DNA from 2 places in the Bacillus sp. GbtcB14 genome. Region 1 is predicted to be linked to the other one. Evidence: a T-box and tRNA genes for the amino acid it is inferred to sense, from the RefSeq annotation. Region 1 holds a T-box; the other holds one or more tRNA genes.
What was found. A T-box is a leader RNA that pairs with one kind of tRNA and senses whether it is charged. The one in region 1 lies ahead of argS (arginine--tRNA ligase), so its partner is inferred to be a tRNA-Arg.
Positions count from the first base shown of each region.

Region 2: it encodes a tRNA-Arg, which carries the amino acid that the T-box ahead of argS (arginine--tRNA ligase) is inferred to sense. The anticodon was not compared.

Region 1 covers NZ_JAGXJT010000002.1:140,771-144,162, reverse strand. Annotated here, with positions in the region: gene KVT31_RS05675 (BrxA/BrxB family bacilliredoxin) at 36-470, shown strand; gene KVT31_RS05670 (class I SAM-dependent methyltransferase) at 520-1,296, shown strand; T-box leader at 1,337-1,551, shown strand; gene argS (arginine--tRNA ligase) at 1,597-3,285, shown strand.
Region 2 covers NZ_JAGXJT010000004.1:219,368-222,759, forward strand. Annotated here, with positions in the region: gene rpoN (RNA polymerase factor sigma-54) at 1-1,264, opposite strand, end outside; tRNA gene KVT31_RS13770 (tRNA-Arg) at 1,525-1,600, opposite strand; gene KVT31_RS13775 (DUF1657 domain-containing protein) at 1,806-2,012, shown strand; gene KVT31_RS13780 (YhcN/YlaJ family sporulation lipoprotein) at 2,106-2,591, shown strand; gene spoVAC (stage V sporulation protein AC) at 2,621-3,097, shown strand; gene spoVAD (stage V sporulation protein AD) at 3,098-3,392, shown strand, end outside.

The sequences.
Region 1 (3,392 bases):
GAATTTGGAATGAAAGTTGAAGGAGAGATTACAAGATGTCAAATGCTTATGAAGAATACATGCGCCAAATGGTAATCCCAATGCGTCAAGAATTAGTGCGTTCTGGGTTTGAAGAGTTAACTACAGAAGAAGCTGTAACAGAATTTATGGAAAACACAGCAGGTACAACTTTAGTAGTTGTAAACTCAGTTTGTGGTTGTGCAGCTGGTTTAGCACGTCCATCAGCAGGTCAAGCAGTTGTTCGTGCTGAAAAACAACCCGAGCATCTTGTAACTGTATTCGCAGGCCAGGATAAAGATGCTACTGCAAAAATGCGTGAATACTTCGGAGAAATTCCTCCATCTTCACCATCTATGGCATTGTTAAAAGGAAAAGAAGTTGTTCACTTCATTCACCGTCATGAAATTGAAGGTGCAACTATGGACGAAATTATTACGAACTTAGAACAAGCTTTCGAAAAGAATTGCTAAAGAAGGGGGAGAGTAAATCTCCCTCTTTTCTTTATATAGAGGTGAAAAAATGATCGTAACAACAGCAGGAAGAACCAACAAAGAAATGACAGATTATGCAAGCAAGGTAGCAGCAGAATTAAATCGTTCTTTCGTTAAACGTAATGACATACCAGTACATAAACTACATGAGCAGTATGAACAAGATGTACTTGTTGTAGGGAAAAACCGATTAGCTATTTATCCGAGAGGAACGGAAGAGTCGTTTTTCTTTCATCCAAACTCAGCGATGTTTCGTGTAAAAAGGTTAATGCGCGGAGAACATGATCCGTTTGTACAAGCCACGCAATTAGAGAGCGGAATGACAGTGTTAGATTGTACGCTTGGCATGGCATCAGATAGTATTGTAGCTAGTTATATTGTTGGTGAAAGCGGAAAAGTAACGGGACTTGAAGGCAATGAGTATATGGCTTATATTATGGAAAATGGTTTGAAAACATGGTCTTCATCTGTTTCTGAAATTGATGAGGCAATGCAACAAATCGAGGTGAAGCAAACGGAGCATTACTCATTTTTAAAACAATGTGAAGATAATAGTTATGATGTCGTTTACCTTGATCCAATGTTCGAAGAAACTGTTATAGAATCAGATGGAATAAAAGGATTAAAACACTTCGCTTTGTATCATGATATTACTGACGAAACAATTGCGGAAGCGAAGCGTGTGGCGAGAAAGCGTGTCGTTTTGAAAGATCATTTCCGTAGTTCTAGATTTGAAAAACATAATTTTCAAGTATACAAAAGAAAAAGTGCTAAGTTTCACTTTGGTGTAATTGACCCTTGCTAATTGTTTGAAAAGATGTATAATAAGCAATAATTAATTAAATATACTGTCTGTGATGAAGAGAGTAGTCTTTTTTTGAAGGAAAGCGAGCTAGGGATGGTGTGAGCCTAGTGCGGAAGAAAAAGATGAAGCGCACTTCGGAGACGCTTCTTGAACGAATAGTAGAGTAAGCCGAGGCCCCCTGTCCTCGTTATAAACGGGAAAGTGGTTCTTAACGAACAACAAGGGTGGTACCACGGGTTAAAACTCGTCTCTTTTTTAGAGACGAGTTTTTTGTGTTTTAAAAAATAAGGAGGTTAAATCATGGATTATAAAATGCAGTTTGCGGAAAGTTTATCTAATATTTTCACGAATGAATTAACGCAAAAACAAATTTTGGATTTAATTGAAACACCGAAACAAGATGAATTTGGAGATGCAGCGTTCCCATGCTTTTCATTAGCGAAGCAATATAAAAAAGCACCGGCTATTATTGCAAAGGAAGTTGCTGAGAAATTAAATGATCCGTTTTTTACGAAAGTAGAAGCCGTTGGTCCTTATGTAAATGTATTTTTTAATCGTGAAACTGTCAGTGATGCAGTATTGAAAACGGTTTTAGCGGAGAAAGAAGAGTACGGTCAAAACCATTTTGGATGTGAAAAAACAGTAGTAATTGATTATTCCTCTCCTAATATCGCAAAGCCTTTTTCGATGGGGCATTTACGTTCTACAATGATAGGAAATTCACTGAAACATATCGCTGAAAAATGCGGCTATGAAGTTGTAGGAATTAATTATATTGGGGATTGGGGAACGCAGTTTGGAAAGTTAATTACTGCTTATAAAAAATGGGGAAATGAAGCAGTAGTTAAAGAGGATCCAATCCGTGAATTATTTAAGTTATACGTTCAATTCCATGAAGAGGTAAAAGACGACGAAGAACTAGAAGAAGAAGGGCGTGCTTGGTTTAAGAAATTAGAAGAAGGTGATGAAGAAGCTGTTGAGCTTTGGAATTGGTTCCGTCACGAATCCTTAAAAGAATTTTCTCGTATTTATGAACTTCTCGGTGTTGAATTTACTAATTTTCAAGGAGAAGCTTTTTATAACAATTTAATGGAAGATTTTATTGGGATTTTAGAGGAGCATGATTTGCTTGAAGAGTCAGAAGGCGCGTTAGTCGTTAATTTAGAAGAAGAGGGAATGCCGCCTTGCTTAATAAGAAAATCAGATGGTGCGACGATTTACGCAACACGTGACTTAACGGCAGCTGTATACCGTCAAAACACATATGCGTTCGATAAAGCGTTATATGTAGTTGGCCCAGAACAAAGTTTACATTTTAATCAATTTTTCACTGTATTAAAAAAGCTTGGTTACAATTGGGTTGAGGGTATGGAACATGTACCGTTTGGGTTCATTTTAAAAGACGGTAAGAAAATGTCGACACGTAAAGGAAGAGTTATTTTACTCGAAGAAGTACTTGAGGAAGCAATCGAACTTGCAAAACAAAATATTGAAGAGAAAAATCCAAACTTAAAACAAAAAGAAGAAGTAGCAAAGCAAGTTGGTGTTGGAGCAATTATCTTCCACGATTTAAAAAATGAGCGTATGCATAATATTGAATTTTCATTAGAAAACATGCTGAAATTTGAAGGTGAAACAGGGCCATATGTACAGTACACACATGCACGCGCTTGCTCTATTTTAAGAAAAGAAAGTGTAGAATTTGAAACGTGTACGTTTACATTAAAAGATAATCATAGCTGGGGCGTCTTAAAACTACTAAATAAATTCCCGCAAGTAATTGAAGCAGCCTTCAACAAAAATGAGCCATCAATCATTTCGAAATACGTATTAGATGTAGCACAATCGTTTAATAAATATTATGGAAATGTGCGTATATTAGAAGAGAGTGAAGAGAAAGACAGTAGACTTGCATTAGTGTATGCTGTGACAGTTGTGTTAAAAGAGGGATTACGTTTACTTGGGGTGGATGCTCCTGAGGAGATGTAAAGCAAATAGGTATACGTATCATAGTAGATATGTATGCCTATTTATTTTGATAGAAAATGTGAAAGCAGAAGTTTAAATGTATTACATTTAAACTTTTCTAGAATTGT
Region 2 (3,392 bases), on a different contig from region 1:
GTTCTCTATACTTCGCCACTGTTCTTCGAGAAATAACAATTTCATGCTCTTCTTCTAATAATTTTGAAATCTTTTGATCTGAAAGTGGCTTTTTCTTATTCTCTGCCTCAACAAGCGTTTGGATAAATCGTTTCACACGCTTTGTAGAAACAGCTTCATCTTCAGTAGTCGAAACGGCATTGCTAAAGAACGATTTCATCTCAAATAAACCGTGTGGTGTTTGCACATATTTATTTCGCGTTGCACGACTAATTGTAGATTCATGCACACTTAACTCTTCTGCTACCTCTTTTAAAGCAAGCGGTTTTAAATATTCTGGACCTTCCCAGAAGAAATCACGTTGTTTTTCCATAATAATAGTCATCACTTGCAGAAGCGTTTGTTTTCTCTGTTTTAAACTGCGCATAATCCACTGTACATGCTGATACTTTTCTGATACGTAAGATGCTACTTCACTTTCACTAGCATTCAGAAGCGCACTATACTCAGAATGAATTTCAATTCTCGGCATATTTCTCTCGTTCATTTGTAAAACGAGACGATCACCATCTTTTTTCACTGCCATATCAGGCACGATATAAAGTGGTTTATCAGAAGAAAACGCAAGACCTGGTTTCGGCTGTAATGACGTAATACAGTTCACCGCTGTTTGCAATTCCTCATTACTACACTTCAAAACTTGAACGAGCTTTCGCCAATCTTTCTTCACGAAATAAGCAAATTGATCCTCTATAACCTCTTCCGCTAATCCATTCCGTCTTTGTAAGCGCTTCAATTGCAAAGTTAGACATTCCTGAATATTACGCGCTCCTACCCCTGCTGGCTCAAGCGATTGGACAAGCTCTACAGAGCGGTCGACTACATGAAGTGGTGCGGAAAGGAGATCCGCTAACTCTTCGTTCGTTTCTTGTAAATACCCATTTCCATCCATGTTCATAATAATGAAAGAAGCTACTTTTCGCTCTTCTTCATCTATTTTATAATATTGTATTTGATTTAATAAATGTTGCTGAATCGTTGTAGAATCCACACTGTAGATTTCCATCTGATTCTCGACTTGTTTGCTGGTACTTTTACTTGTGTTAGAGCTCTTTTTCTTCTCCCTCTCAAAACCACCTAACTCAATAAGGGGATTCTCTAACGATTGCTCATACAAAAACTCCGATAATTCTTGTACATTATACTGGAGCATTGTAATCGCTTGCCTTAACTCTTGTGTCATTGCCAAACGTAAGCTTTGTTCTTGTAAAAGACTTGCCTTCAAACTAATCTCCCCCTTGTTTCTATTGTACAATAAGTTTGGTAAAAGGAGAATCCTCACGCAGACACCCATTCCAAAATATTATTAATTTATATGTATTAATGAGATTTACAACTTACAACCGAAATTTGAATAATATTGAAAGAAAATAATAACGGAATTATATTATAACCAAGTACTAATAGTAAATCTTATAACTAGATATAACAAGAGGGAAAATAAAAAAAGTCCTAACCTACAAAATGTAAGTTAGGACTTTTTGACGCGCCCAGAGGGATTCGAACCCCCGGCAGACGTGGTACCGGAAACCACCGCTCTATCCGACTGAGCTATGGGCGCATGATTATAGAAAACTCTTCATTTTCTTTCCATAATAATAGCAATAAAATCCATCTAAATCAATAAAAATATCCCCACAATCCTTTATGCACCTTAGTTATGAGTATATTAACAAAGCACTCTACCCTAAATTTTCCAATCATAAATTCGCCCCTACTCACAAATTATAATCTTTGAATTGATATTCCAAAGGGGGCTTCATTCAATGACTGTAATTACAAAACTAAAGCAAACTGTTTCTGGATTAAAAAGTGCACAAGCTAGCTTAGAGGGATTCGCTCTTGATACGGATAACCAACAAGCAAAGCAACTTTTCCAAACAGCTGCGCAGCAAACACAAACGATTATCGATTCTTTAAACCCACGCGTTGAAGAAGTCCAACAAGAAGAACCACAATACTCACAGCAATAACGTATTCGTCATGCTGTGAAATAGAAAAAGGATGATATGCAGTCATCCTTTTTCTATCACATTACATATTGCAATAGAAATGGAATGATAATCATGCGAAAACTCGGCCTCATAACCGCGTTATTTGCCCTTCTATGTAGCTCTTTTATCGGATGTGATAATAGTCCCTTAGATAAAAAAGTGAAAGATGAAGCAAAACGTACGGAGAAAGAAAAAGGTCCCAAATTAACAAAGATGAGTACGGAATCCTTTAATCAATCTATATCACAAGGAGCCAAGAAAAGAGCTCTCGCTATGGATGAAATTATAAAAAGCACAGCAGTAAATTCAAATTTAGATCTCTACATAGCAGTTACACCGGAGCACCACGAAAGGTTTGGATTAAAACCTTTACGTAAGAAGCTTCAAAAGCAGCTAAGTGATGAGCACCCTACTTTCGATGTTCGTGTAAGTACAGATAAAAAAATCTTTATGTTACTCGAAAAGCTTGAAAGAAAGATTAAGGAAAAAAAAGTATCTAAAGACGAGATCAATGAGCAATTAAAACTCATCGGGAAAAAAATGGAGTCTAACACTTAACGCTTTTTAATAGAAAAGGAAGGATTGCAATGTCTAGTAAAGATAAGAACTTAACCCCTGTGCAACAAGAGTATAAAAAATTCGAGCAAGAACGCGAACCGAAGCGCCCTGTCTTAAAAAATTGTATTAAAGCCTTTTTCGTCGGTGGTTTTATTTGCTTCATCGGACAACTCATTTCTACGTTTTATATCACATATTTTGATTTCACTGAGCGTTCAGCAGGAAATCCAACGGTCGCAACTCTCATTTTCATTTCCATGTTACTAACTGGTTTCGGTATATATGACCGCTTTGGGCAGTTTGCTGGAGCAGGCACTGCTGTACCCGTTACTGGATTTGGTAATTCTGTTATTGCCGCATGTATCGAACACCGAACAGAAGGATTCGTACTCGGCGTTGGCGGAAATATGTTTAAATTAGCCGGCTCTGTTATTTTGTTTGGTGTATTTTCAGCTTTCGTCATCGCACTTATTAAAACGATTCTCGTTCAATGGGGAGGGCTATAAATGTTACAAGGACACCGAACGTGGGTATTTGAAAACAAACCAGTTATTATTTCGACAGGAGTCGTTGGCGGGCCATTTGAAGCAAAAGGAAACATTCCAGAAGACTTCGATATCCTTCATGAAGATTTATGGCTCGGCCAGGATTCCTATGAAAAAGCACATAAAATTTTGTTCGAAGAAGCTTGTAGCCGCGCTACTGAAAAAGCAGAACTTCGTAAAGACGATATTCAATTCGTACTTGCAGGAGATTTAATTAATCAAATCACTCCAACAAGCTTTGCCTGCCGCACACTCG